Regions from separate parts of the Planococcus lenghuensis genome, predicted to be linked through region 1. Evidence: riboswitches for the same ligand, from Rfam matches in the RefSeq annotation. Region 1 holds a riboswitch; the other holds the start of a gene.

Region 1 (11,539 bases):
GGCTTCAGCACCCATTATTTGATCGGCTTGCCGATTGCGGTTGCTTTCACATTCGCAGCGCTCATGAGTGCGACCGATCCTATTTCCGTGCTGTCCATCTTCAAATCGGTCGGTGTATCGGAAAAGCTGTCGACCATCATGGAAGGCGAATCGCTGTTCAATGACGGGATTGCCGTCGTGCTGTTCCAGATTTCTTCTCTTTATTTACTTACATACTTGGAAATGGGTTGGGCTGGACTCGGAAGCGGCATTTGGATGTTCCTGCGCTTTGCTATTGGCGGCGTTTTGGTAGGCGTCATCCTTGGCTTCATCTTCTCCCAAGTGATTCGCTTCTACGATGATTATCCGTTTGAAATCGCCGTTTCCGCACTGTTATTCTTCGGCAGTTTCTTCATTGCGGAACAGCTGCACGTTTCAGGCGTTATCGCCGTTGTCGCCGGCGGCTTCGTCTTTGGTGACTATGGCGGTAAAATCGGCATGTCGGAGATTACCGAGCGCAATATCAATTCATTTTGGGATGTTATCGGACTTATTGCGAATGCGCTGATTTTTCTTATCGTCGGACTGGAAATCCGCAATATCGACTTTACCGGACAATGGGGTGTCATCCTGCTGGCCATCGTAATTGTGGTCGGTGCGAGAATTATTGCCTTGTTCCTCAGCACGATGCCGGCAAAGGAACTGAACCGGAAAGAGCGGATTCTATTGAATTGGGGCGGATTGAAAGGCAGTCTATCCATCGCGTTGGCGCTCAGCCTGCCGCCGGCATTTGAAGGGCGGGAGACGATCCTGCTGCTGACATTCGCGGTTGTGCTGTTTTCCTTAATCGTCCAAGGGCTGACCATCAAACCGCTGATCCGGAAACTCGGACTTTGATAAAATGAATTAAGCGATTTAAACGGGAAGGTGTGGCGGCGGCCATGCCTTCTTTTCTGTACCGGGTGCGTTAGCCTATAATAAAGACTGCAGATTAAGGGAGGAAGAAGGATGGATCGATTAGTACGAGAAATCGCGGATTGGCTCAATGCTGCTGACAGACGGCTGGTTATCGGCATTTCAGGGCACGGGGCGGCCGGGAAAACGACTTTTGCGAATGGGCTGATGAACCGGCTGAACCGGGAGCAAGTAAATTACATGAACACGGATCCGTATATTATCAGCTCGAACGTGCGGAAGCACACACGGATTTCCTATACATACGAGAACGAAGAACATCAGGACAAAATGACAGCGTGCCACCCGGCAGCCCATCATGTGGCCGCTTTAGAGCGGGATATCCGAATGCTCCGCCCAGGACTTGACGTCTTTACAATCGATACGTCGTTCATGAAAAGTGAAGTGCTGTCTGCGGACAGGAATGTGGCGATTGTCGAAGGGATGTCTGTCGCCTTCAGCAATCCGGATTTATTCGACTTGAACCTCTACGTCTACACGGACGGGGATACGGAATTTCAGAGAAGATCCGGTCGTGATATCAAAGAAAGGGGCATGGACCTGACGTATTTGCGGCAGTCCCACGCCGAGCGCCGGATTCAGTATGAAGTGTTCATGCATACGTACAGCGCACAATTCGATATCATTATCAACAATTCCAATGACGCAGCACGAGTGGAGAAGAATTCGCTGAATTCATTTCAAAGGCCCGGTACAGAGAATTGAATCTTCTGCATCCCCGTCTTAATATGATTGAAAACCACAATTCCGTCGCGCTATAATAAGAAGGTTATCATTCAGCGGAGGGAGGCGGCCGGCGATGCGAACACCGGTGAAAATCAGACTTACAACGACCATCCAGCAGCCCGGAACGGAAGCGGAAACGTTTGAACTGTGGTCATCGGGGACGATGACGGTCAAAAACGGCCAGCGGTACCTGCAGTATGAGGAAAAACAGGATGAGCTCGATATCAGGACGACCGTGAAGATTGGAGAAACGGAAGCGCTGATTCTGCGGAGCGGCGGACTTGATATGCGACTGCCGTTTTTATTGGACGCGGAGCAGCAGGGCAATTATACAAACGAACAAGGCACATTTTTGCTGACGACGGCGACCCATGAATTAGTCGCAAGTGACACCCGGTTTTTCGTCCATTATGATCTGGCGATGGGCGCTTCAGCGGTCGGTGAATATAAAATGGAAATCATATACACGGAGGTTACATCATGAATGCAGTAGAACAGGCACAGCAGGCGATCAAGGACGCGTTCGCCGAGGCCGTCAAGAAAGCGGGACTTACGGACGAACCGGTTGATGTGCAGCTGGAAGCACCGAAAAATAAAGAAAACGGCGACTATGCAACGAATATTGCGATGCAGCTGACACGCATTGCGAAAAAGCCGCCGCGTGCCATTGCGGAAGCGATTCTGGAAAATCTGGATAAAGACGCGGCGAATATCAAGACGATCGATGTGGCGGGTCCCGGCTTCATTAACTTAACAATCAAAAAAGATTATTTGCTTGAAGCGGTCCAGGCAGTACTTGAACAGCAGGACGATTACGGCCGTTCGAATGCAGGTGGCGGTGAGAAAATCCAAGTGGAGTTCGTGTCCGCAAATCCGACAGGCGACCTGCACCTCGGGCACGCGCGTGGCGCGGCAGTCGGCGATTCCCTGAGCAACGTGCTAGATTTTGCCGGGTATGACGTGTCCCGGGAATATTACATTAACGATGCAGGCAATCAAATCAACAATCTTGCCAAGTCGCTTGAAGTCCGGTATTTTGAAGCGCTCGGCATCGATGCGGAGATGCCGGTTGATGGTTACCAGGGGCAAGACATTAAAGACATCGGCAAACAGCTGGTGGAAAAAGTGGGCGATAAATATGTCCATACGTCACCGGGCGAACGCATTAACGCAATGCGCGAGTACGGACTGAAAGTGGAACTCGCGAAACTGCAGCAGGATCTGGCGGATTTCCGCGTGCGATTCGATGTGTGGTTCTCGGAGACGTCCCTTTATAAGAACGGCAAAATTGAAGAAGCGCTCAATAAATTGCGAGACAACGGCTATATTTATGAAGAAGACGGCGCCACATGGCTGCGCTCGACCGATTTTGGCGATGACAAGGATCGGGTGCTGATCAAGCAGGAAGGGTCATATACGTACCTCACGCCGGATATCGCCTATCATCAGGATAAGCTGCAGCGCGGGTTCGATAAGCTTATCAATATTTGGGGAGCGGATCATCACGGCTATATCCAGCGCATGAAAGCGGCGATCGAAGCGCTAGGCTACGGGCCGGATACGCTCGAAGTGCTCGTATCGCAAATGGTGCACTTGTACAAAGACGGCGAAAAAGTGAAGATGAGCAAGCGGACCGGCAAAGCCGTGACGATGCGTGAGCTCGTCGAGGAAGTCGGCTTGGATGCTGTCCGGTATTTCTTCGCGATGCGCTCCGTCGATTCCCATATGGATTTCGATTTGGACCTGGCAGTATCCCAGTCGAACGACAATCCGGTGTATTATGCGCAATATGCCCATGCCCGCATTTGCTCGATTCTCCGCCAGGCGGATGAACAAAAGGTTGCCGCATCGACAGATAACCTGCATTTATTGACTGAAGAAAAGGAAATCGATGTGCTGAAGAAAATCGGCGACTTCCCTCAGATTACAGCAGAAGCGGCAAAACACCGGGCACCTCACCGCATCACGACGTACATCCACGAACTGGCGGCTGCATTCCACAGCTTCTACGGTGCGCACAAAGTGGTGGATCCGGAAAATCCGGAACTGACCGGCGCCCGTCTGGCATTGGCAGTGGCCGTGAAAACGACGATTGCCAACGCGTTGCGGCTCGTCGGTGTCGCAGCTCCGGAAAGAATGTAGTGCGGATTCCGGTTTTTGGTGTATAATAAACAACTGAACAATAGAATTTGACAGCATAAAGGTGCCTGCCGCTGAACACGGCAGGTTAAAAGGGAAGCCGGTTCAATTCCGGCGCGGTCCCGCCACTGTAAGTGTGAGCTGTCTGCAAAAACCACTGAAGCAATTGCTTCGGGAAGGTGCAGACTGCCTTGATCACGAGCCAGGAGACCTGCCTTTATGAGCCACACCCAAGAGCCTGCGGGAAACAGGCTGAGTGCGCGTAGTTCTTTCACGTGACTTTCAGCGTCTCCCGCATGCCCGCGGGAGACGTTTTCTATTTGAATTGGAGGAGAAAATATGAAGAGTTATTGGAAATTCGGAATGAGCAGCGCGGTTGCTGCGATGGTGCTCGCCGGCTGTGGGGATACTGCGGAAGAGACTGAAGTGACAGAAGAGGAAGTTGAAGTCACCGAAGAAGAAACTGAAGTCACGGAAGAAGAAACAGAAGTGGTGGAGGAAGAGGCGGAACCTGTTGAAGAGGAAGCTGCGGCTGAGGAGGTAGCCTATCCGCTGACTGTCACGGATGTAACGGGTGAAGAAGTCGTGATTGAAGAAGAGCCGGATGCAATCGTATCTTTGATTCCTTCTAATACGGAAATTGCTTATGCGCTTGGCGAAGGTGAAAATATCGTCGGTGTCTCCGACTTTGCGAATTATCCGGAAGAAGTGGCTGACGTAGAGAAAGTCGGCGGTCAGGAATTCAACGTGGAAAAAATCGTAAGTCTGCAACCGGATATCGTCTTGGGGCATGAATCCGGACTGGGATTGGGAACTGCAGGCTATCAGCAGCTGCGTGACGCCGGTATTCCGGTATATGTAGTAGACGATGCGACGAATTTCGAAGAAGTATACGCTTCGATTGAAGCAATTGGTCAATTGACAGGGGAAACGGCAGCTGCGGAAGAAATCGTAGCGCAAATGCAGGAAGAAGTCACAGCAATTGCCGAACAGGCAGCGCAAGTGGAAGAGCCGAAATCCGTATTTGTTGAAGTGGCCGGAACGCCGGACATTTATACGACCGGATCAAATACATTCATGCACGAGATGCTGGAAATTATCAACGCTGAGAATGTCGCCGGTGACCAGGAAGGCTGGATTAATGTGGATCCGGAACAAATCGTCGAATGGAATCCGGAAGTTATTTTGACGACATATGGCGCATTCGTTCCGGATGCAGTGGAACAGGTAATGTCCCGAGAAGGATTTGGTACAGTGCCGGCCGTGGAAAATGAAGCGGTAATCGATGTCAATTCAGATCTCGTTTCCCGTCCAGGTCCTCGTCTGACAGAAGGGCTTCAGGCTATTGGGGAAGCTGTCTATCCGGAAATTTACAGTGAGTAAAACAGCAATTGCCTACATCGTTTCCTGCCTGTTATTGGCAGGATCGGTGGTTCTGGGCGTGACAGTCGGGACAGTCCCGATTCCATTCCATATCTTGTGGAATCCGGGAGCAGATGAAACGGCTGCGAGTATTTTGTGGGATATCCGGATGCCGCGGGTTATATTGGCCGGACTTGTAGGGGCATCCCTTGCAATCGCCGGTGCTGCATTCCAAGGGTTGCTTCAGAACCCATTGGCGGATCCATACACGCTCGGAGTGTCGTCCGGTGCCTCAGTCGGCGCTGTGACGACGCTTTTTTTCGGTCTTTCCATTCCGGTTTTAGGACTGTTCACACTGCCGGTGATGAGCATGACCGGTGCACTGATCACCATGATTGCCGTGATCGGATTCGCCCAATTGGTGGATAAAGCGATGAAGATGGAGACTGTCATTCTGACGGGAATCATCTTCAGCGCCTTTCTTGGATCGGTCATTTCCCTCGTTGTCGCCCTGAGCGGCGAGGAGCTGCGCCAGATTATCAGCTGGCTGCTCGGCAGCGTATCAATGCGTGGCTGGCCGCATGTCTGGATGGTGTTGCCGTTTGTGTTCATCGGTTCATTTATGCTGTGGTTGAACCGCCGGGAGCTGAATGCCATGCTGTTCGGGGAAGACCGGGCGAGGCATTTGGGCGTGGATGTCCGGAAACGGAAGCTGGTGATCTTGGTCGGCGGTTCGCTTTTGACCGGTGCTGCCGTAGCGGTATCCGGTACGATCGGTTTTGTCGGCCTCGTCGTGCCGCATATGGTCCGCCTGCTTTGGGGAGCGGATCATCGGCATGTGCTTCCGCTGTCATTTATTAATGGAGCGACGCTGCTCGTTTTATGTGATTTTGTCTCAAGAACAATCATTTCGCCGTCGGAACTGCCGATCGGCGTCATTACGGCATTGCTCGGGGCACCGGTATTTGCGTATATTTTCTTCCGGCAAAGACAAGGGAGGGCTTAATGTGCTGAAGATTACAGAGTTAACCGGCGGGTACGGCGGACGTGAAATCATCCGACGCATCTCTTTTGAAGTGGAAAAAGGGCAAGTGCTGGGCATTCTCGGGCCGAATGGCAGCGGGAAATCCACGCTGATGAAAATGATCAGCGGCGTGCTGCCGGCGAAATCCGGAACCATCGAGATCGGCGGGAGGCGGCTGGCCCAATTCGGAGCGAAAGAACTGGCCCGGCAAATGGCGGTCCTGCCGCAGCTTCATCCGCATGCCTTTTCGCATACCGTTCAGGAAACCGTGGCACTCGGCCGCTATCCGCATCAGGGCGGCTGGCTGTCCGGATGGTCAGCACAAGATGAAGCTGCCGTGCAGGAAGCGATGCAGCTGATGGATATCACCCGCTACAGCCGGACGCTGCTCGATCAGCTGTCGGGTGGTGAACAGCAGCGGGTGTTTGTAGCTCAGGCACTGGCGCAGGATGCGCCGGTCCTGCTGCTCGATGAACCGACCAACCATCTCGATATCAATCACCAGAAAGAACTGCTCGATACAATAAAAAAACAAGCAATTGATAAAGGATTGACAGTGGTGTCAATTTTCCATGATGTGAATCTAGCTTCCATGTACTGTGACCAGCTGTTACTGCTGAATGAAGGAGAAGTTGCGGGATATGGAGAGCCACACGAAGTCGTGAAAGAAAAAGAGATCCAGGCGGTGTACCGGACCCGCATCAGCAATCACCCCCACCCGGAGCTGCCGAAACCGCAGATCACCCTGCTTCCGGAAGTGAAGCGGCAATCGGCGCGGACACGCATCCATGCCGAAGACCTGAAGCTGTCTGTTGATATGGTGACACTGGAAAGCCCGGTTCCATTAAAGACCGTTTCGTCAGCAGTCGTCAATGCGGGCGCCGGCTGGTATCGGACATTCCTGAACCGCCATGTGTCCGTGGATTATAATTGCGATGACAGCACGGCAGAAATGACGGCTTTCATTGAAAAATGCGGCTATAAAGTGACGGATACCGTTGCCATGATGACGGCGGTCAGGACAGAAGACGCAATCGTTAAGGAATACGAGGGGGCATTCGGATCGGTTATCATCGCTGTCACAGCCGGCGTTGGAAACGCGGTGGATGTCTCGCGTGCTGCTGAGCGCGCTGTGCAGGTGGGCACGATCAATACGTGGGTACTCGTGAACGGCACACTGTCGGATGAAGCGTTCATCCAGGCGATGATCACAGCGACCGAAGCGAAAACAAAAGCGCTCTTCCAGGAAGAAGTGCGGGATCCGCTGACGAACACAATCGCTACAGGTACATCGACGGACAGCTGTCTGATCGCTGCAACCCAGCAAGGAGAGAAGCTGCCGTATGCCGGACCGGTGACTGAACTTGGTGCGCTCATCGGTACGGGGGTATTTGAATGTACGGTGGAAGCGATCCGGCTGTATATGGAAGCGAAACAAAAATGGTAAGTCATATTTTCGCCATCGCAGCCGGTTTTCTCCTGGACCGCCTCATTGGTGATCCGCCGGGCTGGCCACATCCGGTAAGGTGGATCGGCACCTTGATCGCGCGATTGACGAAAAGATGGAACCGGCCGCCGCATGCATTCCGCAACGGATTTTTTCTGGTCCTGACAGTGACGGCAGCCGCAACCGGTATAGCTGCCTCCATTGTCTGGGCGGCATCAGCTGTCCATTGGATGGCCGGATTCGCTGCTGAAACGCTTTTGATCGCTTCGGGATTGGCACAGAAAAGTCTGCGGGATGCGGCCGCCGATGTTTATCATCCGCTTGCCGCGCAGGATTTCGGGACAGCGAGGGAAAAATTATCCTGGATTGTCGGGCGGGACACGAGAGAACTGGACGAAAGTGAAATTGTGCGCGGTGTGGTTGAAACGGTCTCGGAAAACACAAGTGACGGTGTGACCGCCCCCTTGTTTTGGGCTTTTTTACTTGGAGCGCCGGGCATCTGGCTGTACAAGGCCGTCAATACGTGTGACTCGATGGTGGGCTATAAAAATGAAGCCTTTCAGCATTTTGGCTTTGCTTCGGCAAAACTGGATGATGTGCTGAATTACGTGCCGAGCCGGCTGACCGGGGCATTATTGCTGCTGGCGACCAGGAATGAACGGCAGCTGACCATCCGGCAGCGCTTCACTGAATGGATGCGGGATGCCCGGAAGCATCCGAGCCCGAACAGCGGCTGGCTGGAAGCGGCGACCGCTGTTCAACTCGGCATCCGGCTCGGCGGCACCAATACATATAACGGTGCACCATCCGTTCGAGCACATATGGGCACACTGGTATTCCCGCTTGAAGCAAAGCATATCCCGCAAACCGTCACACATATGCATCGGGTATCTTTGCTGTTTTTACTGATTTTTGCGTTAGGAGGGCTGTGCATTGAATTTGCCGGACCATGGAGCTAACCCGCTCCGTCTTTATAAAGAATTGAATCTGGAACCGCCGGTGCGGCTTTTGGACTTCAGTGAGAATGTCCATCCGTTCGGGCCGCCTGACTTCATCCGCCAGCAATGGCCGGCGCTGCTGCCGGCCATCACCCGCTATCCGGACCCGGCAGCCGAACCGTTCCGGACGGCTGCCGCTTCTTTTCATTCCGTCAGTCCGGACCAAGTCGCTGCCTCAAATGGCGCTGCGGAAGTGTTCACGTGGCTTGCCCGCCGTTACCGCGGAAAGCGGGTGCTGCTCGCGGAGCCGGCATTTTCTGAATACCGGAAAACGCTGGAAGCGGAAGGGGCACAAGTGAAAACGATTCAGCTGGAGGCGGATGACGCCTGGGCATTGCCGGTTAATGAGCTGGCTCCCTTACTGGCTGATTGCGCGGCTTTCTATATTTGCAATCCGCATAATCCGACCGGTGCGCTGATCCGGCCTGAGGACATGAAACGGATTGCCGGCATATGCAGGACGGCCGATTGTGAGCTCGTCATTGATGAAGCGTTCATGGATTTTGCCGGAGAGGCCTTTTCCTTTGTTCCGCAACTGTCCGCCAATCCGCATGTAACAATCATCCGTTCCATGACGAAGATGTACGCATTGCCAGGACTGCGCCTTGGCTATGTTCTTGGCCAGGGGGATGTAATTAGAGAACTCACAGCCGGCGCGGCGCACTGGAATGTGAATGCACTGGCAGCGGCAATCGGGGCGCAATGCTTCAAAGAAAGCGGGTACCGGCGGATGATTCGGGAAGCGGCTGTGGCGGAACGGCAAAAGATGACCGCATTTCTCTCAGGCGCGGGCTGCAAAGTGACAGATTCTGCAGTGAACTTTCTGTCATTCCGTTTGCCTCCATCGTATGATCCCGCCCGTTTTTTAAAAGATATGTTGCAAAGAGGTTTGATTCTCCGGCATACCTATTCATTCAACGGAATGGACGGGGAATGGTTCCGGATCGGCATGAAATCATCGGCTGATATGGAAGCCTTACGGGAGGCGATCGCCGGATGGCTGCGGGGAAATTAATTTTTGTGTGCGGCGGCGTCAGAAGCGGTAAAAGCAATTATGCTGAAAAGAGAATCTTGGAAGTGGATTCAGCCCGCCGGATTTATATTGCGAGCGGCAAGGCGAGCGATGCTGAAATGGAAGCGCGAATCCAGCGGCATCGCAATGAACGGGAAGGACTAGGCTGGCTGACGATCGAGCAGCCGACCGACCTTGCTCAGACCATATCTCATTTGAAAAAAGGGGATGCTGTACTTTGGGATTGCCTGACCACCTATTTGGCAAACGAGCTATACGATGGCTGGGAGACAGGTGCCGAATGCGCAACCATTCCCGGCTGCATGGACAGGAAATGGCGATTGCTGCAGGAGGCGATCCGAAATATACGCGAGATAGCTGGGCTTGTGGTTATCGTATCCAATGAAGTGCTGGATGAACCGGTCCAAAGCGAAATTTATCAGCGCTGGCTCGGCATGATGCACCGATGGCTCGCCGCTGAAGCGGATGAAGCGATCGAAATTGAATTCGGAATGGCACAGAAAAGGAAGTGAACCGGTGAAAGGGATTATGATTCAAGGCACTTCATCTGACGTCGGCAAGAGCATGATCTGCACGGCGTTATGCCGGATTCTGTCTGATGAAGGAAAACAGGTGGCGCCATTCAAATCACAGAACATGTCAAATAACTCGTACGTGACAGTGCTCGGTGAAGAAATCGGCCGGGCGCAGGGCGTACAGGCAGAAGCAGCCCGAACGGTGGCCACGGTTAATATGAATCCGATTCTTTTAAAACCGGAAAGCGATATGCGCTCCCAAGTCATCCTGTTCGGTAAAAAGCGGCAGGCGATGGATGGCATGGCGTACCGGACGGATTTTTACGAAGAAGGGCTGACGGCGATCGACCGGGCGCTTCAAGCGCTCGGTCAGACCTACAGTCATATCGTCATCGAAGGAGCCGGAAGCCCGGCGGAAGTGAATCTGAATGATCGGGAACTCGTGAACATGTCAGTTGCCGAGCGGGCGGATGTGTCAGTTATCCTGGTCGCTGACATTGAACGGGGCGGTGTATTCGCATCCATTGTCGGTACGCTTGCCCTCATGCCAAATCCCGAACGCGTCAAAGGTCTGCTGATCAATAAATTCCGGGGGGATATCCGCTTGTTTGAAGATGGTGTGGCGTTTCTGGAATCCTATACGGGTATCCCTGTGCTGGGCGTTATTCCGTATTCGCCGGATCACGGCATCGAACAGGAAGATTCGCTCGGTGTCAGTTCGGTCCGGTCTTCTTCGGAATCGCGCCCGATAGATCTGGCCGTTTTGCACCATCCGTATCTGTCGAATTTCACCGATCTCGAGCCGCTGCTGCAGGAACCGGATGTTGCGGTCAGATGGGTCCGCACCACTCGTGAAATCGGCAAACCGGATGTGCTTGTGCTGCCAGGGACGAAAAGCACGATCGCGGATCTGAGGCACTGGAAACAACAGGGACTTGCAGCGATGCTGAAAGATCTGTCACCGGATACCTTGATAATTGGTCTATGCGGCGGTTTCCAGATGATGGGTGCCAGCCTGAAGGATCCGGAAGGGTTTGATGGACTGCCGGCAGCCGATGAAGCGGGATTCGGACTCATTCCTGGAATGGAAACCCGTTTTTCAGCTGACAAGTATGTGAAAAGACGGAGCGGCAAGGCGTTGTTTCCAACAGGACTAGTGGACGTTGAAGGGTACGAAATCCATACAGGAGTATCCTCGAAGACAGAAGCGCCGTTCATCATATATGACGGTGCGGCAGAAGGTTATTGGCGCGAGGGTATCATCGGCACGCATTTGCATGGTTTATTTGACCGGCCGGACTGCCGGCGGGCATTTCTTGCGCCGATCCGGAAACGAAAAGG
Region 2 (11,539 bases), 270 kb from region 1:
TCGGCAGTCGGGGCATAAACGCTTTACAGGAAATGGTGCTCGGAAGCGTCAGCCACAAAGTCGTCAAACGTGCTGAGTGCCCGGTATTGATCGTAAAGTGAACAAAAAAACAGCTCCTTCCGTTTTCATGACGGAAGGAGCTGTTTTTTCACTTTTTGCCAATCGAAACCCGGCTCTCAATGCCGTGAAACGCAGGTTTAGTCACCAAGCAGTCATAGCGGGGGAAAAGTACCCGCAATTCCGCTGCGATTTCTGTTTCGCTGCCTTGCGGGACAGCGATGAAGATGGAAGGCCCGGCGCCGCTGATGGCTGAACCATACGCACCCAGCGTCCGGCATGCCTGTCTGATTTCATCAAAATCAGGCAGCCGGTCTTTCCGGTAGGGCTCATGGAACAGATCCTTCTCCATCATGCGCCCGGCTGTCTTCCAGTCCCCGCTGATCAGCGCTGCACTGACGACATTGGCGGCAGCACTTCCGGTAATCGCTTTTTCATAAGGCAGTACAGATGGCAGCAGTCCCCGCGATTCAACCGTCAAGAAGGCAGCTGCCGGCACAAGCAGCAGGATACCGAGCGCAGGTTCAGCCACATGGACGGTTGCCAGTTCGTCTTCATCATAGTAGGAAACGGTCAGTCCGCCCATCAGCGATGCCGATATATTATCCGGATGGCCCTCCAGCCTGCTGCCAATTTCCACTTTCCTGGTCATCGGCCAATTCAGGCCCAGCAGCCGATCCGCAATTTCAATGCCAGCCGCGATGGCTGCGGCACTGCTGCCAAGCCCTTTTCCAAGCGGAATTTCAGATATCACCTGCAGATGGGCCGGCGGCAGTGAACGTCCTGCTTCAGCTGCGACGGTCCGGGCTGTGTCGATGATCAGATTATCCGGTTCATCGGATAAATGCTGATGATGATCATCCAGATATTCTGCCCGCCATTCATCCGCGGGCGAGACCTGAACAGTCAAATAGAGATCAATCGCCAAGCCGATGGAATCGAATCCCGGTCCGAGATTTGCGGTCGAAGCCGGTACTCTGACAGAAAATCGTTCATCCGTCATACAGATACGCCTCCGCGCAATTCCGCCCAAAACCGCTCTCTGTCCGCCGGCGTCAGTTTCGCTTTATGCTGATTCACTGCAATGGCGGTATCAGGATCTTTCAATCCGTTCCCTGTCAGGACCGCGACCACTGTTGCGCCTTTTGGCAACGCACCGCTTTCCACCCGTTTTTTAATCCCCGCAATCGATGCACAGGAAGCCGGTTCTGCAAATACACCTTCCGTCGCAGCCAGCAATTGATACGCTTCCAGGATTTCTTCATCCGTTGCAGCCAGAATCGTGCCGTTCGATTCCTCGAGCGCATTCAATGCAAGCTGCCAGCTTGCCGGATTGCCGATCCGGATTGCCGTCGCGACTGTTTCCGGTTTTTCAACAACCTTGCCATTGACGATTGGTGCCGCTCCCGCTGCCTGTACGCCGAGAAGTTCAGGACGGATTGCACCGGTCCGGTCAGCATGTTCCGAAAATCCTTTCCAGGCAGCGGAAATATTCCCGGCATTGCCGACGGGCAGTGCAAAGATATCCGGCACCTTGCCAAGCTGCTCCACAGCTTCAAATGCGATGGTTTTCTGACCTTCCAGGCGGTAAGGATTGATGGAATTCACAAGGGCAATATGCTCTTCTTCGCCCAGTTCCCGCACCATCTCCAGTGCCTCATCGAAATTCCCTTCAATTTCAAGAATTTCCGCACCGTACATTTTTGCCTGCGCCAGCTTGCCGAGTGCGATGCGCCCTTCCGGAATCACCACAATTGTCCGAAGACCCGCCCGTGCGCCATAAGCGGCAGCAGAAGCGGACGTATTGCCCGTAGAAGCACAGACCAAGGTTGTCTTGCCTTCTTCTTTTGCTTTTGCGACCGCCATGACCATTCCGCGGTCCTTAAATGAACCGGTCGGATTGGCGCCTTCAAACTTTACATGGAGGTCAATTCCCCATTTTTCCGATAACGTATTAAGCCGGATGAGCGGCGTATTGCCTTCCAATAATGTCAGTGCCGGTGTGTTTTCTGTCACCGGCAGCCACTCTTTATATCGTTCAATCAACCCTGGCCAATTCATGCTTATTCCTCCCCTGCAATCCGGTAATGGCTAATCATGCCAGCCAAGCCATCGAGATCTGTGATGATATCCAAATGCTGCTGCCTTGAAATGCGGTGTGTGACGAGAATCAGTTCCGCCTGTCCATCCTGCTCGCTCGGATGCTGCATGACCGATTGCAGGCTGGCTCCGTGCTTGCTGTAGACCGCTGTCACATTGGTCAGTACGCCGATTTCATCATTGACGAGCAGCCGGTGAAAATATTTGGCCTGCTGTTTATTCGCCGGTTTGATCGGCCGGGCATGCTGAGGGGCATGCTGCCTTTTGCCTTTCACTTCAAGAAGAATATTGCGGCAAGCCGCAATCACATCGGCCACAACGGATGTCGCAGTAGGAAGCGAACCCGCTCCGGGACCGTACAGCATGGTTTCCCCGACTGCCGCCCCCCGAATGTAGACAGCATTAAATTCATTATTCACAGAAGCAAGCGGATGGGCATCCGGCAGGAACACCGGTTCAGACACCACTTCAATCCCGTCTTCATCCGTCTGGGAGGCGCCCACCATCTTGACGGTGTAGCCAAAGCGGGCAGCCAGTTCCACATCCCCTTCCTGGATCTCATCCATGCCGCGGACAACCACATCGTCGAGGGACACTTCCGTGGAATATGCAAGTGAAGACAAAATCACCATTTTCCGTGCCGCATCAAGCCCGCCCACATCCGCTGTCGGATCGGCTTCCGCAAAGCCAAGTGCTGTTGCCTGGGCGAGCGCATCTTCATAGCTCATGTTTTCCTGTTTCATTTTTGTCAGGATGAAATTCGTCGTTCCGTTCACAATCCCCATTAAATTCGAAATGCGGTCAGAAGCCAGTCCATCTTCAAGTGTGCGGATGATCGGAATTCCGCCGGCAACGCTCGCTTCATAGAACAGGTCCTGCTTTTGAGCATCCGCCAGCTGCAGCAGTTCATGTCCATACTGCGCCATGACATCCTTATTGGCGGTCACTACCTGTTTGCCTGCCTGAAGCGCCTGCTCAATAGCCTGTTTCGCCTCTTCAATTCCTCCCATGACTTCCACAATAATATCGATGGAAGGGTCATTCACGATATCCGCCAACTCGGTTGTGAACACATCGGGAGACAGCCCGGTGTCGCGGTCCTTCGTCAAATCTTTAACCAGTACTTTATCGATCGATACCTCTGCTCCCAATTTATGCAGCAAATCCTGCTGATGCTGCTGAACGATTGCGGCGACTCCGCTCCCGACTGTTCCAAACCCTAATAATCCGACTGATACTCTATTTTCCATTGACGCACCTCCATGGTCTATGTACACTGATGGGAATACCCATTTACCTTTGTGATTTATGCCATTATAGAGGTCATTGCCGGCAAGCACAACCTTAATCGAAAAATTCAGCGAAAATGGAGGGGATGAGATGAAAGTCTGCAAATTCGGAGGCACTTCTTTGGCAAGTGCCCAGCAAATCAAAAAGGTGGCGAATATCATTACCGCGGACACCTCTCGCCGGATTGTTGTTGTCTCAGCCCCGGGTAAACGGTTTGATACTGACATAAAAATAACCGATCACCTGATCTCGCTTGCAGATGCCGCATTATCCGGAAATGATACGTCTTCAGGCTTCCGCCAGATCATGGAGCGCTACGAGGAAATCATCAGCGGGCTCGGGCTCGAAAGCAGCCTGCTGAATGATATCGAAGAAGACCTGTATAACCGGCTGCATTCCAGCAGGAAAGATGCCGGATTATTCACAGATACCTTGAAGGCGAGCGGTGAAGATGCATCGGCCAAACTGGTTGCAGCTTATCTGACAGCGACCGGCCTTTCAGCTCAATACTGCAATCCAAAAGATGCAGGGCTTCTCTTGAACGATCCGCCTGCTTATCCACAGCTCCTGCCGGAAGCATACGGCAGATTGGCTGCCCTTAAGGATAATGAAGCCATTTGCGTGTTCCCTGGCTTTTTTGGCTTCACAGCTTCAGGTGTTCTGCGGACGTTCAACCGGGGAGGCTCAGACATCACCGGCGCTATTCTGGCGGCCGCTGTCAAAGCCGAACTGTATGAGAACTTCACGGATGTGGACTCCGTCTTTGCCGCAAACCCCCGCGTTGTGGATCAGCCGGTCAGCATTTCACACATGACGTACCGGGAAATGCGCGAGCTGTCGTACGCCGGTTTCGCTGTTCTGCATGATGAAGCGTTAATGCCTGCATTCCGGGCGGCTGTCCCAGTATGCATTAAAAATACAAATAACCCGGAAGCGCCGGGTACGATGATTACAGCGGAACGTGATTTTTCCGAACAGCCCGTCACCGGCATCTCGGCCGACAGCGGTTTCTCTACGCTTTATGTCAGCAAATACTTGATGAACCGGGAAATCGGGTTCGGCCGCAAGCTGCTGCAGATTCTGGAAGAAGAGCAAATCTCCTACGAGCATGCGCCGTCAGGAATCGATGATCTGTCGGTCATCATACGCAGCCATCAGTTGAAACCCGGCCAGGACGCCCGCATTGTTGAACGGGTGAAAACCGAACTGGCAGCGGATGACGTGCACTTCCGCCATGATTTTTCCATGGTTGTCCTCGTCGGTGAAGGTATGCGCCATACAACCGGTCTTACGGCACGCGCCGCTGCAGCCATTGCCCGGACAGGGGCTAACATCGAAATGATCAATCAGGGGTCTTCTGAGGTCAGCTTGGTCTTCGGAATACTCAAGCATGACGAAACGAGAGTCCTGCGGGAGCTGTATCAGGAATTCTTTGCACCGGTGTATGCGGAACTGTAGAATTCAATAACTTTTTAAACATAACCAGCGTCCCGGGCCATCTGCCCGGGACGCTGGTTTTACTGTGCATTTATCTTCAGCCGGGCCAAGATGAGTTCCGCTAACTTCCGGCACCGGTCCCAGTCCCGCTCCTGCGGCATCAATTCCACCTTCAGCGTCACTGCCAGATCTGTCCGGACGTGCAGCATGTCCCGGAAACGGTCCACTGCGCCGCAATAATCCGGGTAAAAGCTGTCACCCGTGCCAAATGCCGCCGTGATAAGCTCCTTTCTTGCAGCCGTTTCCAGCGCAGAATAGAGGCTGTGCATCTCTGTTGGAACATTGCCGTTCCCCCAAGTATACGTACCAACCATAACTGCATCATAGCTGCAGAGCCAGGACAGCGGGAATTCAGCAATTCGGAACAGCGATACATTCACTTCGTCACTGAAGCAGCTGCCGATTATGCGGCTCAACTCTTCCGTATTCCCCGTAACCGATGTGTAGACGATTGCAATCCGGGGTCTATAATTCGTCGAATCCATTGGACTGCGACACTTTCGAATAGGTCCGCGATTTTTGTTCAAAGAAATCGGATTTCGTATCGTTCATCATGTCGTCTCCAAATACTTGAATCCACGGCATCGGGTTGTTCTGCTCTTCATACATATTCGCCAAGCCGAGCTGCCGCAGGCGTTTATTGGCCAAGTATTCCACATACCCCTCAAATTCTGTAAGATCGATGCCATCGATTCCTGTAAGGATGTAATGCGCCCATTCTTTCTCAAGCTCGACCGCTTTTCCGATTGTTTCGTAAATATAGCGGATGTTTTCCTCTGTATTCAGCTCCGGATTTTCCGTCAGCAGAATCCGGACGAACTGACCGATGAAGTAGGCGTGCTGCATTTCATCGCGCTGGATGTAGCTGATCATCGTGCTCGTCTTCAGCATTTTCTGCTGGCGGGCCAGGTGATAAAAGAACGCAAATCCGGCATAGAAATAAATGCCTTCCAAATTGATTGAATTGATGCCAAGGCGGAACAATGTCTCCGGCGTCGGGTTCTCGCGGAATGCATCGTATGCGGCAAGAATCAGTTCATTCCGTTTACGGACGATCGGGTCCGCTTTTGCCTGGTTGAAGCGTTCGTTCTGCTCGCTTAGCGGCACGAGTGAGCTCAAGATGTAGGAGTAGGATTCATTGTGAACAGCTTCCTGCTGGGATATGACCGCAAATATTGCTTTGAAGCTGGAGTCGGTCACATAATCCATGACCTGGCTCATCGTTGGCGTCTGCAGGCTGTCGAGCGATGCAAGCTGCGTATTGATGCGCAGGAATACATCTTTTTCGATGTCAGTCAGTGAATCCCATTGCTTGATGTCATCCTGCATATTGATTTCCTGAGCCTTCCAGAAATTCGCAAGCAGCGCCTGATACAATTCATACATTTGCGGGTACGCAATATCATTCCAGTTCAGCAGTCCTGACGACTGGCCGTTGATGATTCCCGTTGACTTGTTCGGGTGATCCGGGTTCAGTAAGTTAATTTTCGTTAATGTCTGCACAGCGTTGCCCCCTTTAGCTTTCACACGCTTCACATGCTTCCAGTTCAGCCTGCGAAGTGCTTCTGATGTAATAAGTTGTTTTGAGTCCCTGCTGCCATGCTTCCATGTGCAGGGCGAGAAGCTCTTTTGCTTTAATATTATGCCGGACATACAGATTAAAGCTGATGCCCTGGTCGATATGGCGCTGACGGGCCGCATTCTGACGGATGCTCCACGCCTGATCGATCGTGTGGCGGGTCCGCCGGTAATAATCGTACGTGCGGTGATTCAAATCCGGGGCCGTCACTTTAAATTTGAAGTTCTTTTTCTCTTCCGCGTATTCCACTGCGTACAGCGGGTCGATCCCGTCGGTGGAACCGCCGATTTTTGCTGTTGACGAGTTTGGCGCGACAGCCATCATCCACCCGTTCCGGACGCCGTGTTCCGCCACTTCCGCTTTCAATGTATCCCATTGCTCGCCTTCGTAGCCCCTGCGCTCGAAATAAGCACCGGTCTGCCATTCAGAACCTGTGGACAGTGAATATGCGCCTTTTTCTTTTGCCAATTCCATGGAAGCATGAATGGTATGATAAGCAATTTCTTCATACAGCTCATCTGCAAACAATACCGCTTCGTCAGACTCCCAGTGAATTCCTTTGAGCGCCAGGAGGTGATGCCAGCCGAACGTACCTAATCCAACAGCCCGCATCTTCTTATTCGTCGCCTGAGCTTGACCGACTGAGATGGTATTCAGATCGATAACGTTATCAAGCAGGCGCATCTGAATCGGAATCAGCCGTGCCAGCACACCCGCGGCCTCTGCCCTCGGCAAATTAATGGAAGACAAATTGCAGACGACGAAATTTCCCGGTTTCCGCACGATGACTTGGTTGCCGTCAGCATCCACATATTCATTCACAATCGTGGTGGCCGACATGTTTTGAAAAATTTCAGTACATAAATTACTGCTGTAGATAGACGTGCGGCCGATGCCGTTTGCGTGCTTGTTCGGATTCTGCCGGTTCACTTCATCCCGGTAGAACATATACGGCGTGCCTGTCTCCAGCTGGGCAATCATGATGCGCGCCATGATATCCATCGCGCGGTACGTTTTCCGCGGCAGGAGCGGATGATTGACCGCTTCCTCGTATTTCTCGGCAAAGTATTTCTTGTCGTGTTCATCATAGAAATCCTCAAGTCCGAGTGCGTTGCCGTTTTCGTCTTTCCAGCCCATGACTTGCTTTACTTGATGCGGACAGAATGTATGCCATTGGCCAACACTCCGCCCGCTGTCGTCCGTTTCTTTTAACGTTTCCATGAAAAGGTCCGGAAGGGATACGCCTGTGAAGATATCATGCGCTTTCCGGCGCTCATCCCCGTTATTCGTCTTCAAATCGAGAAAGCCGTTCATAATGTCCTTATGGAACACATCCAGGTAGACGGCAACCGCTCCCTGGCGCTGGCCGAGCTGATCCACGCTGACCGCCGTATCGTTCAGCAGGCGGATCCATGGAATGACACCTGAGGAATTGCCTTTGAACTTCTTGATGTCCGACCCCAGCGCCCGCACTTTTCCGAAATACACGCCAAGACCGCCGCCATCCTTGCTCAACCTCGCTACATCCCAATTGTTCAGGTAAATGCCATCAAGCGAGTCATCAACGGTATCAATGAAGCACGAAGACAGCTGACCGAAGCTTTTTCCTGCATTGGATAGCGTTGGTGTCGCCACTGTCATATATAGATTGGAAAGCGCCCAATACGCTTCTTTCACGAGAGCCGTCCGTTGTTCGTTCGGCTCATTTTGCATCAGCGCCATCGCAATGATGAGAAACCGCTCCTGCGGCAATTCATACAGGGTGCCGTCGTGATCCTTCGCCAAATAGCGATCCGCCAGAAGGAACAGACCGATGTAATTAAACAGGAGATCCCGTCCCGGTTCAATCACGGTGCCCAATTCATCAATTTCTTCTTTTGTATAGGCAGCAAGCAAATCCTGCGAGTAAATGCCGGTCGCCGTCAGCTTTTCAAGGAGCAGGTGGAAATTTCCATATTTTGCTCCGGCGTCATATTTGCGGGCGGCTGCCGCTTTTTCATAAAGTTCTTCCAAATATAATCGAGCTGCCAGGAATGTCCACGAAGGTTCGGACATGGAGATCCGGTTCAATGCGTAAAGCATCGACGTCTCCCGTTTCGCATTTCCTTCAAGTTCTGCCACTTTTGCTTTCAATTGTGTTGCATCCAATTTATATGTCTCTTCTGCATTTTGGATTGCTTCCATTACGGTATCCATTTCTGAGCGAGTTTCCACTTTCATAAGCTCACATCTCCTCTGCGTATTCATTGATTTTAAGTCGCCATTCTTTTCTGGCCTGAGCACTTTGGGACAGCCGCTGTTCCTCTTCTGTTTCAGGCGATACCCGTGCGACCGGCGTCGGTTTCCCATCTGCGCCTATTGCGACCATTGTCAGGAGCGCTGTTGTCGTGAGCGTTTTCCCGCTGGTCTCCATGTTCTGGCATTCCACTCTCACGTATACTTCCATCGAAGTCCTGCCAGTTGAAACAACAACGGCCTCCAGGCTTAGTATGTCCCCTACCTTGGCGGACGAAAAAAAATTTACTGTATCAATTGAAGCGGTCACTACCACATTCCTGCTGTGTTTCATTGCGGCAATCGCAGCAATTTCGTCAATATAGGAAAGCACAGTACCACCGAAAATCGTTCCCATATGATTCGTGTCGGGCGGCAGCACCAGTTTAGTCTGCGCTGTTCTTGAATCACTTGCAGATACTTGTTTTTTCATCTGCTGCTCCTTCCTTCAATCTCCGGGATAGCAAAAAGACCCCATCCTTCCCAAGGATGGGGTCTGTCAGCGCAATATCAATTGAATAAAACAGGAAGAGACCCGCTTCATCCAACGTACCCGCGCTGCAGCCTCTCAATTCCCGAAGAAGCGTGCAAGCTATAAAAACGGCAGGTCTCCTGGCTCATGCGTCATCCTCCCTGTGCCCTTCCCGTCTTATCAGACAGTGGATTACACAGTTCGTCAGCACTTACAGTTGCGGGGACAGCTCCGGTTTTTCACCGGATTCCCTCTTAGGCCTTATCAGGCACCGTTCTTACTGGCATTACTATATGTAGTAGTAAAACAATACTAATCATCTAAATATTGTATATAACAAACTATAACTTAATACATTGCAGCTGACAAGCCTTTCTTGCAATTTTTCATACTGCCACTTGATTCCGCCCGGCGTGTTTTGCCCGATACAGGGCCTGATCTGCCTCTTCAATCGCTTCATCAAGTGTTTTGCCGTTAATGACGCCGCTCAAACCAATGGAAATCGTCAGTCGCCCGTCCGGCTGTGTTCGTTCGCCATCAAACACTTGGGCTTCCACCTGTTCCCGGAGCCGTTCGGCAATCACTGCTGCCATCTCCAGGCTTTCCACATCTGAAAAGCAGAGGATGAACTCCTCCCCGCCATACCGGGCATATACATCTTCTTTCCGCATATTTTCACTCAAAATCCGGCTGATTGTCTGCAGCACTGCATCTCCTGCCGGATGACCGTGTGTATCATTAAATTGTTTAAAATAATCGATATCAAACATCGCAATAACATAGGATTCGTTATGCGAAGCAAGATTCTTCACTTTCTGCTCGAAATACGCTAGATTATACAAATTCGTCTTACTGTCCATTCTGGATAAACGCTCCAATTTTTTCACAGTCAGCATTTTCTGGCTCGACTCATTCATCATAAGCGCAATGCAAACGATACCTGCCAATTCAAATACAACCAGTGCAGCCAGAATCCGTACTTCAGCAGCTGTGCCGAGCACCATAAGAGAAACCCGGAGTACTTCATTTACAGCAAAAGCCATCAGCATATGCCTGAACCGAATAATGGTGAACGGCGGCGTATAGAAAGCTTTCCGGTGAAACAATGCCCCCACAATATAAGGCATCAGGATTCCAAGCATAATACCTTCTTCGACTGTCGGACCGCCAAAATAGAACCTGAGAACCGAGGGAATGATGATGGCTATCAGACCGAGCCGCCAGCCAAACATGTAAGAGATGAGAAATAACGGAATTCCTCTCAGATCGAACAAAATTCCATTGTGCTCCAGCGGGTGGAACATGACTGCAACACTTAGCAGACTGAGGACAAGTGGAACAATCCAGATCTGACGGGAAATCATTTTTTCCTTTCCGACTAAATATTCTTTTGTCTTTAAAAAAACAAATACAAAGGATATGATCAGCGTTATATTTGCGAAAAAAGAGTTTAAAATAGCAATCATGCGTTATCTCCCAGTAAATACATCATGATTTAAGTGTAGCAAAAATGGTTCATAAGTCTATATGTGAAATCGATGGAATGGGGTTATTTTTCCTGTCTTCTATCCCTGTCCCGGAAATAAACAGCCGCTGATTTCCGCAAATAAAAAAGGGCTGCCCGAACAGATCATGATTCATGACCTTCCGGGACAGCCCCTCAGCATTGATCAGTTCCATATATAGAAGTGGCAAAAATTAATAAGATGAAAATCCGCTCATGCCGATCAGCAGAATGAAAATCAGAATGATAAACAACACAAACAGCACGAGTGGGAGGAGGACTGTAAAGAAGCCCTTCCATCCGCTGAACCGATGGGCTTCTGCCACGCCCAAACACTGGATGACAAAGCCCCAGATCCCCACAACCGCAGAAATCAAAAAGGTGATCATCCAAAATATATTCTGTCCTCCGCTTAACGGCTCATACCCCACCTGCCAGAAAAACGTCTCAGGCGACAGAAGCATCCAGATAAACAGCAGGGGCAGCAGCCAGATCTGCGGAATTCCGGCAGCCGCCACCGCACGGAACAGCTCCGAATACGTGCCTGTACCCTGAAATAATTTCCCGATCCACAAAAAAACGCCCGCTGCAAAAGCGGCGCCGATAATGCCCGCAACCGGCCCAAAAATAATCGCCAGAATAATTGCTCCCCAGCCAGGAATGCTTTCACCTGTACCTGGAGCCGACATATTCCCCAACGAAGCGGCAATACCGGTCAGGGCAATAAGCAGCCAGATATAACCACTTGATTTTTCTTCGATGACAT

What was found. A riboswitch is a leader RNA that binds a small molecule or an ion and turns the genes downstream of it on or off. The one in region 1 is predicted to bind cobalamin.
Region 2: another riboswitch for cobalamin. It lies ahead of B0X71_RS16495 (acyl-CoA thioesterase); the one in region 1 lies ahead of B0X71_RS15170 (ABC transporter substrate-binding protein).

The regions. Positions count from the first base shown of each region.
Region 1 is NZ_CP019640.1:2,985,287-2,996,825, reverse strand. Features, by position in the region: gene B0X71_RS15190 (cation:proton antiporter) at 1-876, shown strand, start outside; gene B0X71_RS15185 (uridine kinase family protein) at 988-1,659, shown strand; gene B0X71_RS15180 (YwiB family protein) at 1,754-2,164, shown strand; gene argS (arginine--tRNA ligase) at 2,161-3,822, shown strand; cobalamin riboswitch at 3,865-4,052, shown strand; gene B0X71_RS15170 (ABC transporter substrate-binding protein) at 4,159-5,202, shown strand; gene B0X71_RS15165 (FecCD family ABC transporter permease) at 5,195-6,187, shown strand; gene B0X71_RS15160 (adenosylcobinamide amidohydrolase) at 6,189-7,652, shown strand; gene cbiB (adenosylcobinamide-phosphate synthase CbiB) at 7,646-8,611, shown strand; gene B0X71_RS15150 (pyridoxal phosphate-dependent aminotransferase) at 8,586-9,665, shown strand; gene B0X71_RS15145 (bifunctional adenosylcobinamide kinase/adenosylcobinamide-phosphate guanylyltransferase) at 9,647-10,195, shown strand; gene B0X71_RS15140 (cobyric acid synthase) at 10,200-11,539, shown strand, end outside.
Region 2 is NZ_CP019640.1:3,250,327-3,261,865, forward strand. Features, by position in the region: gene B0X71_RS16455 (universal stress protein) at 1-101, shown strand, start outside; gene thrB (homoserine kinase) at 149-1,060, opposite strand; gene thrC (threonine synthase) at 1,057-2,118, opposite strand; gene B0X71_RS16470 (homoserine dehydrogenase) at 2,121-3,407, opposite strand; gene B0X71_RS16475 (aspartate kinase) at 3,538-4,905, shown strand; gene B0X71_RS16480 (flavodoxin domain-containing protein) at 4,965-5,429, opposite strand; gene B0X71_RS16485 (ribonucleotide-diphosphate reductase subunit beta) at 5,410-6,447, opposite strand; gene B0X71_RS16490 (ribonucleoside-diphosphate reductase subunit alpha) at 6,461-8,743, opposite strand; gene B0X71_RS16495 (acyl-CoA thioesterase) at 8,748-9,230, opposite strand; cobalamin riboswitch at 9,383-9,560, opposite strand; gene B0X71_RS16500 (GGDEF domain-containing protein) at 9,656-10,735, opposite strand; gene B0X71_RS16505 (Yip1 family protein) at 10,968-11,539, opposite strand, start outside.